Regions from separate parts of the Rothia sp. HMSC058E10 genome, predicted to be linked through region 2. Evidence: riboswitches for the same ligand, from Rfam matches in the RefSeq annotation. Region 2 holds a riboswitch; the other holds the start of a gene.
The links. Region 2 has a riboswitch for S-adenosylmethionine ahead of HMPREF2609_RS09525 (AMP-binding protein). Riboswitches for the same ligand answer to the same signal wherever they lie in the genome.
Positions count from the first base shown of each region.

Region 1: linked by a shared signal. The riboswitch ahead of HMPREF2609_RS02445 (bifunctional o-acetylhomoserine/o-acetylserine sulfhydrylase) and the one ahead of HMPREF2609_RS09525 (AMP-binding protein) in region 2 are both predicted to bind S-adenosylmethionine.

Region 1 is NZ_KV797613.1:63,934-68,656, reverse strand. Features, by position in the region: gene HMPREF2609_RS02455 (MerR family transcriptional regulator) at 1-87, shown strand, start outside; gene HMPREF2609_RS02450 (homoserine O-acetyltransferase MetX) at 212-1,495, opposite strand; gene HMPREF2609_RS02445 (bifunctional o-acetylhomoserine/o-acetylserine sulfhydrylase) at 1,593-2,939, opposite strand; SAM riboswitch class IV at 3,049-3,162, opposite strand; gene HMPREF2609_RS02440 (ABC transporter ATP-binding protein) at 3,744-4,723, shown strand, end outside.
Region 2 is NZ_KV797643.1:24,021-28,743, forward strand. Features, by position in the region: gene HMPREF2609_RS09525 (AMP-binding protein) at 1-1,713, opposite strand, end outside; SAM riboswitch class I at 1,719-1,835, opposite strand; gene HMPREF2609_RS09530 (hypothetical protein) at 2,121-3,215, opposite strand; gene HMPREF2609_RS09535 (zinc metalloprotease) at 3,545-4,636, shown strand.

The sequences.
Region 1 (4,723 bases), on a different contig from region 2:
GCGGGACTGGCTGTCTGGCTGCGGGACATCATCTACGAGAATGCCCGCGCCCACGGTCTTGACCCCGAGAATGTGACCTGGTGCTAACCTCGTCCATTCACAAATATCGGTACCGTACACAAAGCCTTGTGGGGACTTATTTCACGCCGAAATATAGTCCTCACAAGGCTTTTATGTACGGTTTCTATGTTCGGATATATAAAAACGAAAGCTAGTTCTGTTTTTGTGTTTCAAGAGGCGAACCGAAAAGAGCAGCTATATCTTGAAAGGATTTTCCTTCATCGACAGCGCGCTCTCGCTCGGGAACCGGGACTCCGAGAGCCTTAGCGAGAATCGCCTCCAACTGGCGGGATTCGACTAAGAAACCGTCATGTCCGTGGTCGGATTCGATAATATCGACCTTTACGGGAACCGGCAGCGCCTCCGCCAGACGGTACGATTCATGCGGGAAAAACAGGCGATCGGTGCTTACGGCGGCGATAGTCCACTTACAATCGCTGAGGGCAAGCGCATGCGAGAGGCTGCCGCGCCCGCGTGCAACATCGTGCGAGATTAGCGCCTCATTCACGGCAAGGTAGCTATTGGCATCGAAACGCTCAACGAGCTTATCACCATGGTGGTCCAGGTAGCTTTCGACCGCATATCGTCCGCGGTTCTCACCAATGGACCCGCCGTCGGTGGATTCGCCGCGGTTTGCCTGCCGCCCAAAGCGATGCTCCAACTCGGCTGGGCTGCGGTAGGTGGTGTGGGCTATGCGCCTCGCCAGCGCGAGCCCGGCCGTGGGTGCCGATCCCCCATAATAATCGCCGGAAGCAAAATTGGCATCAGCACGGATGGCGAGGTTCTGGGTGTGAGCCCAGGAAATCTGTTCGGCAGTGGCGGCGGGGCCGGCGGCGATGACCGCGCATCCACGTACCAGCTCGGGGAAGGTTGCCGCCCATTCGATAGCGCGTGCCCCGCCGAGCGATCCTCCGATTACATGGTGAAAACTCTTAATCCCCAACCGGGCGATAAGTTCGGCTTCGGCTCGTACCGAGTCGCGAATAGTGACGTGAGGAAAGCGTGACCCCCAGGGTTTCCCGGCACCCGGGTACCCCTCGGGTACGATACTTGCCGGACCGGTCGAGCCGTAGCATCCACCCAAGATATTGGGGGCTATCACAAAATACTTGGTAGTATCGACCACCGCACCCGGCCCCACAATACCTTCCCACCAACCATCACTTTCGACCGCACGGATACTGGGTGCAGGCATATCTGATGTGGGAATCCCTCGCGAAACATGGGTGTCGCCGGTGAGGGCGTGCAGAATAAGAATCGCGTTGTCCCCAGCTTCGTTAAGAGTCCCCCACGTCTCGTAGCTAATGTTCACCTGTGGAAGCACGGTACCGTTTTCGAGGGTGAAATCACCGATCGCCATCTGCCGCAGGTACCCCTGAGCGCTGGGATACTGCAGCTGCGACAGATAGGTGGCGTGTACGGTATTTTCCGTCATGTTTTCTCCTGGGTAACCGGTAGTTTTGGTAATGGCAGGCGAGAAACCGATACCGCGACCGGGCACTTACTGTGCAGCCCGGTCGCGACGGTGCAGGTTAGGCGTTCAGAGTCGCAAAACCCAATTCTAGGTCTGCGATAATATCGTCAATATTCTCGATCCCTACGGCGAGGCGCACAAAGTTTTTGCTCACCCCAATTGCCTCTAGCTCTTCCTCGGAAAGCTGCGAGTGGGTGGTGGATGCGGGATGAATAACAAGCGAACGTACATCGCCGATATTCGCCACATTGGAATGCAGCTGCAGAGCATCCACAAAGGTGCGAGTCTGTTCCAGGTCGGCGTCTTTGAGGGTGAATCCCACGACGGCGCCCGGCCCCTTCGGCAGGTACTTCTGGGCTCGCTCGTACCAGGGCGAGGAAGGCAGACCGGCCCAGATCACCTGATCGACCAGCGGATGCTCCTCCAACCAGTTTGCGACCTTGGTCGCGTTCTCGATATGGCGTTCGATGCGCAGGGAAAGAGTCTCCAGACCGATACCAATGTTGAAGGCGTTGGTTGGAGAGATCGCCGCCCCGGTGTCGCGCAGAAGCGAAACCCGCGCCTTGAGAATATAGGAAAGGTTCGCACCAAAAGCGGAGTCTTTGCCCAAGTCACGGGCATAAACTAGACCGTGGTAACCGGGGGCAGGTTCGTTGAACTTGGGGAACTTTTCGGGATTGGCTCCATAGTCGAAATTCCCGGAGTCCACGATAACGCCGCCGATTGAGGTGCCGTGCCCACCCAGATATTTTGTGGCGGAATGGATTACAACATCCGCACCAAATTCGATGGGGCGCACCAGATATGGGGTGGGAACAGTGTTATCAACGATTAGGGGAACGCCATTGTCGTGGGCGATCTGGGCGATAGGCTCGATGTCGAGCACATCATTCCGGGGGTTAGGTACGGTTTCTCCGTAGAAGAGTTTCGTGTTGGGGCGAACCGCATCGCGCCATTGCTGCAGGTCGTCCGGGTTTTCAACAAACGTAGTTTCAACGCCGAGGTCGGCAAGCGTGTATTTAAGTAGGTTGTAGGTTCCCCCATAAATCGATGGGGAAGCCACGATATGGTCGCCCGCGCCCGCAATATTAAGAATCGCATAGGTAATAGCCGCTTGGCCTGAGGCCAGCAAAAGCGCCCCTACTCCCCCTTCAAGGGATGCGATGCGGTTTTCGATAACCTCTTGGGTGGGGTTGTTCAGACGGGTATAGATAGGCCCAAGCTCTGTGAGAGCAAAACGGTTAGCGGCCTGTTCTGCGTTCTCGAAAACGAACGAGGTGGTCTGGTAGATAGGTAACGCCCGAGCTCCCGTTGCAGCATCCGGTGCCTGCCCCGCGTGAATCTGGCGGGTTTCAAATTTCCAACCGGCGGGATTGGCGGGAGTCGGGACTGTAGTGTTGCTCATGCGAAGCTCCTTGTAATAGTTCAGGGGGCCGCATGCCGATTTCGGTACAGAGTTCTTAGGCTTTCTTCTCTGCAAACGAAAAAACGATGTACCAGAATCGGGCACATCGGTCCCGCGCTTGCGTTGTACTTTGTGTTCAACGCCTGGTCCTCACCCAGGGCACCCCACCGCGGAGGAGGGTTGCCGGCCAGCTAGCTGGGGCTTATCACTGGCTCTCATGACCTGCATCTAGAGTTTCATAGGAAGCGCACATGGTCAAGCCGGATGCGCGTTTTCGGCGCATTGTTGCAAAGATGACGTTTTATGAACTGTTTTCACGACAGCCTATTGTTTGGGAGAAACACCAATACTTATGCGCTTGTGACCGTGCCTATGTTGTACCCGAACCGCTAAAGCCATGTGATCTGCCGTTAGCCGTCGCTAAATTACCATCAGCGTAGGCAATCGTGAGCCATGCTACACTGGTGGAAGCCTTGAATCTAGGAGTGATGAGGTATGACTTCCCGCTAAAGTCGCACCGGCTCGCGGAATGCCCGCCCAGATGGTGGGCTCTAAAAATTTCAGAAATAACCCTGCTTTGGTTCGATACATTTCAGAAGCGCATAGTGAGCGCTTGGGACACCAAAGTTCTGAGGGTTTTATTGTTATACCTTCCGCACCTGCAGCCGGTGACTTGGGATTATTCAGGCACTAAGAAGTGCCTCTCTCACGACTTATTCATCTCACCCGTCCCACGTATTGCAGGCGTGCGAACACCATGCTCAAGCGGCTTCGGGTGACTAAGCACCGCAAGGTTTTATCACAATGTCTACAATTCTTGACGCGGCACAGCTATGCCGCACCTTTGGCAAGGGTGAACGCGCTTTCACCGCTGTCGATAATGTTTCACTCAGCATAAGTTCCGGCGAAATTCATGCTCTGCTCGGTCCCAATGGAGCGGGGAAAACAACGGTTGTACAGATGTGCGCAACACTGCTGACTCCCACAAGCGGTACCGTTCGCATCGACGGGGTGGATGCGCTTGCACACCCCCAGCGTGCGCGCGCATCCCTAGGGCTTGTACTCGGCGGGGATACCGGGTTCTATCCGCGAGCATCCGCCCGCGATAATCTTCTCTTCTTCGCCGACCTTGCCGGAGTTAGCGCGCGCAAACGCCGTACCCAGGTGGCGAGCGCTTTGGAACGGGTCGATCTTGCAGATGTCGCCGCGAAGAAGGTACAAGAGTTTTCCCGCGGTATGAAACAACGTCTGCACATCGCGCGGGCACTGCTGGGCGAGCCAAAACTGCTGCTTTTGGATGAGCCGACGAATGGGCTTGACCCAGATATTTCGCTGACAATACGCCAGCTAATTCGCGCCCTCGCTGATGACGGCACCGCCATTTTACTCACGAGCCATCTGCTGGGCGAGATTGAGGAGTTAGCGCATCGGGTCACGGTCATCGGTGCCGGTCGCATGGCGGTTTCGGGCACAGTGGCGGATATTACCGCGCACGCCGGGATCTCCGTTACCACCGTGGGGCGTGTGGATGCGAATGCCGGGCCGGTGCTTCAAGAACTTGCTCGGTCTTTGGGCGATGCGGGAACAGTGTTGCTGACCCCGCGCGGCAGCGAGTGGGAGATCACCGTGTACTGGAATGAACGTTCTGTTTCGGAAAAGCCGCACCCCTTCAGTACCGAACACGCAGAGGCTCTGCTGACCCGTATTCTCGCTGAGCGTGAGGTTCAGATGCTCACACCACTGTATACTCGCCCAGCCACTCTCGAAGAGGCATACCTGGCCAT
Region 2 (4,723 bases):
CACATCGTCGATGCGCCCCAGGATGTACACATTGCCCTCATCATCGACCTTCGCGCCGTCACCGGCGAGGAACCAGCCGCGCGTACCGTAGTGCTTCCAATAGGAATTTAGGTAGCGTTGCGGGTCGCCCCAGACGGTACGCGCCATGGAGGGGCCGATCTTATCGACCACAATGAAGCCCTGTTTGCCGGGCTCAACGAGGTTACCGTGTTCGTCCACCACGCGTACCGAGACCCCGGGGACTTCGCGGGTGGCGCATCCGGGAAGGGGAGTGCAGCGCGGGGTACCTTCGGGGAAGGCCCCTTCGGGCGCGAAGGCGGGGTCATGTGGTCGCGGGGAGCATATGGTCGAGCCGGTTTCGGACTGCCACCACGTATCGATAAACGATGCGGTACCCCCCCCCACGTGCTTGCGCAGCCACTTCCACGCCTGAGGGTTAATGGACTCGCCCACAGACCCGAGCAGACGCACAGTTGAGAAGTCGTATTTTCCGGGTTCGGGGCCGTCAGGAAAAGCCCCCATGAGGGAACGAATCAGGGTTGGAGCGGTGTAGTAATTGGTGACGCCGTAGCGTTCGATAACCTCGAAATGACGGCCATAATGCGGAGTATTGGGGGTACCCTCGAAAATAACCTCGGTAACCCCATTCACGAGCGGACCATAGATTTCGTAGGTGTGCGCGGTCACCCACGCGAGATCGGCGGTACACCAATGCACAGTCGATTCAACCTTCGCCGGGTCGTTCACGGCAGACAGCTCATCGGGGCGCAGCACCCCGTCGTCATCCACATAGTCCGGCAGCAGATCGTACAGCAGCGCGTGAGTGTATGCGGTCTGCACCAAATACCCCGCCATCGTGTGCACCAGGCCCTTGGGCTTGCCCGTGGTGCCAGAGGTATAAATGATAAACAGCGGGTCCTCGGCATCATGCAGCTCGTACTCATGGGTATCGGGCTGATCGTCCACCAGGTCGTGATACCAAATATCGCGCCCGGTCGTCCAAGGAACCTGCGCGTGCGCCACGGGGTCTGCGGCGCTTGTCCGGTCCACCACGATCACATGCTCGATATTGTTCTCACCCGAGCATGCTTCATCGGCATTCACCTTCACGGGCACGACCTTGCCGCGGCGGTTCTGCCCGTCGGTGGTGATCAGAACCTTCGCGCCGGTGTCTTCCACCCGGAATTTCAGCGCCTCCGCCGAGAACCCACCAAATACGAGTGAGTGAATTGCGCCGATGCGCACGCACGCAAGCGTGAAGATAATGGTTTCGGGAATAACCGGCAGGTAGATCACCACGCGGTCGCCTTTACGCACGCCGAGTTTGAGCAGGCCGTTGGCGGCGCGGGCGATGCGTCGCTGCAGTTCGGCGTAGGTGATAGCTTCACGATCGCCGGGTTCGCCCTCGAAATAGAGGGCTACTTTGTCGCCGCGGCCCGCCTCCACATGGCGGTCCACGCAGTTGTAGGCGACGTTGAGTTTGCCGCCCTCGAACCACTTAATCTCGGGTACGGAGTATTCTTCGATGCCCTCAGCATCGGTTCCGATAACCTGCGGTTTCTGGAAGGTGTGTGCGTTGTCCCAAGTCTTGCCCCAGCTTAAGCGCTCGGCTTGTTTTTCCCAGAACGCTACCCGCGCCTCGTCAGATTCGTGCGCGGGGTTGGGGGTGGGTGCTAGAGGATTCGTGAATGAAAAAGGGGAGGGAAGTCCCACAGTATCTCCCATCGGTTGCTGGCGTTAGCACCTTCGGCGTTATGAAGGCGCATGATGCGCCACCGCAGGCGAGGTTGCTGCGACGTCGTCGAGCCAGGTCTCTCGGTCGCTCTAGATGGATTACCAATCTAGTAAACCTTGTAGCTGGCGCAGGTGCAAAGACACCCCGTCATATTGCGCGTGTATGCGCCACGTTCGTAACATTCCGCAATATTGCGCCCGCCATCCACCCCACGCCCTATACCCGCGAGCAGGTAGGATTTTGCCGACAAGGTAGGATTCTCCTACCTGCTCGGGTCAAAAACCACCTGCTCGCGAACAATACAAGAAAAACACTCCCACCGGGATGCGCCTCGTCAAGAGGATTTACCCGGCGGGAGTGCCGTTTACTCACCCAAAATTACCGATTAGTTCTGTTTTTGTGCGTTGGTTGAGCCTTTCGAGGCTCCGTTAGGGTTTTTCTGCCCGGATAACCAGTCGTTAGGATCGATCTGAATATCGTTACGGACGGTGAAGTCGCTCTCTTGATCCTTGTTTTTCTGGTCACCCGTTGATCCCGTCGAGTTGGACTTTGACTTGTCGCTGGGAGTGCTCGGATCTGGATTCTCAGGTTCGCCAACATGATCGATGGATGCCACAGCCTGCTGACCGGTCAGGTCAATATCACTCTTGGGGGCACCATTCTCAGGTTCGTAGCGCAGAGTGCCGCTGAGGATCGTCAAGGTGGTGGTCACACCGTAGCGTTCGAGATAGAAATCTTCAAAATGTGTACCGAACTGGCTGGCCAAGATCTGGTTGTAGACCTGAGTCCCGCCGCCGTTATGACTGGAAGCTACAACATCATGGTCAAGCGTAATATCGACGTAGCCTATCAGCTCATTGCCGTTGGCGGTCATCTCGCTGAAGTAACCGTACATAGCACCACCGTTGAAGGCGACGAGCTGGGGATTATCGCCGTTTTCTGACGTGGGGTTAACGGCGAGGGAAACCGCAAAATCGTCAGTATTTTTATTCCAGCCCGGAGGTTCTGCCCCGTCGATCTCGGCCCAGTCGGGGAAAACGAAACGGTGCTCCAAGCGCAGGCGCGCACCGGCGAGTAGGGTAGTGGTGCCCGAGTAGTATGTCTGCTTGCCGTCTTTAGTGGTTGCCTTGGGTGCTGAGAACCAGAAACCTGCACCGCCCCACTTTGCCTTGCCGATGCTGCCGCCGGGGGTAAACTTACCGCCGCCAGCCGAGTAGAGACCACTGGAACCTGCTGGAACATTGGCCTGCTCGTTCTCAACCGGGCCGCTAAATGAATCTAGCCCCAGGAAACTGTTAGTGTCTAGTTCCTGGTGGGTGACGAACGCCTGGGTAAAAATACCGTAGTCAGGGCGTGTGTCATCATACGAAGCCGCATAAGCCGGAACTACAGCGGAAGAAACAATAATTGGGGTTGTCCATGCGGCGCCCGCCAGAACACGACGGCGCGTTAGACCTCCCCGCGTAGATGCGTGGGTCACAATGACTCCTATGAGTGGTTGGGTGAATAAGTGGCGCTCGGATTACACGCCAGTAATAATTTTACGGGATATACCCCAGAAATCCTAAACAATATAAGATAAACATGAAATCTTTACGATAAAACGCTCACTCACCCGGATCTGAGCATCCTCAAATTATGCGGAAGATATTCTGTATTCCGCGCTCATTTCGGGCCTATTGTCGCGTGTATGTTCCGGCGAGTCTCTGTGTTTCACCGCCGCATGGGCGCATCATTCTGGGCTTGCGGGCTGCCGATATGAAGATTTCGTATTCACTCAACATATACATATCTAAAGGACTCACTCTCATGAAGATGCGTCGCACGGCGCACATGACGCTGGCGGTTGCCAGCCTGGTGCTGCTGAATATCCTGCCCACCTCCGCTGCCTCGGTTCCCGCCTATGACACTGATGGCGATGGTATTCTCGATTCTTGGGAGATGTACGGTTACGATGCCGATGGTGACGGCGCTATTGACGTCGATTATCCCGCGATGGGTGCGAACCCTAACCATAAGGACGTATTCGTCGAGATGGATTACATGCCCGGTGAGCTCGGCAGCGAAGAAGATTTGGACCGAATCGTGCAATCCTTCGCCACACTTAATATCAGTAATCCTGATCGAAAACCGGGCATTAACCTGCACCTAGACGCTGGGTCCGCCCGAAGCGCTAAGTACAATCTGGGCGGCGGTAATGAGGTGCCGCATCAGGGACTGCGGAATATGGGCGATTGGGCACGTATTAAGGCCCGTCATTTCAACCCTGCCCGCGAGGGCATTTTCCATTACATGATCTGGGGTGATTACCACGGACATAACAGCTCATCGGGCTTGGGGTACAAGAACAAAGCCGGGTTTATCGTGACCGTCGGGAAAACCTACTGGGGTGGCGCCAGCAGCGATATTCGCGTGGGCACTTTCCTACACGAGCTTGGGCATAATTTGGGTCTTGATCACGGCGGCAATGATAGTGAGAACGGCAAACCCCATTACTTCAGTGTGATGAACTACGATTACCAGCTCACTGGTGTTCCTAAGAAAGACGGAACGTTCTATTTTGGGTACTCCCAGACGGACGCGCTAAGCCTTGATGAGTCGGCGCTCAGTGAGCGGCGCGGGTTCGGCTTCAAAGCTCGCGGATACCTCTATGAGGGCAAACCTGCAGATCGAAACATAGACTTTAATCACAACGGTAAGATTGATGATGTGCCCGTCGCCAAAGACCTCAACAACAACGGATACGAGAGCGTTCTGAGTGCACCCAGCGATCTGAAAACGATGCGGTTCCCGGCCCAAGCCGTCAGTCACGGACGTGAGATAATCCCTGAACCTCCACCAGAGATTGAGATTAATCTCATAACGGCTGATGATGCACGAGAGCAAGGTCTTATTCGCTAGCCTTGTATGCTGCCAGCGTGCGGGAGCGGGTTATGTTGCCAGAAACCTTTACTTGTTCCTGTGATATGGTCCGCTCCCAAAACTTGT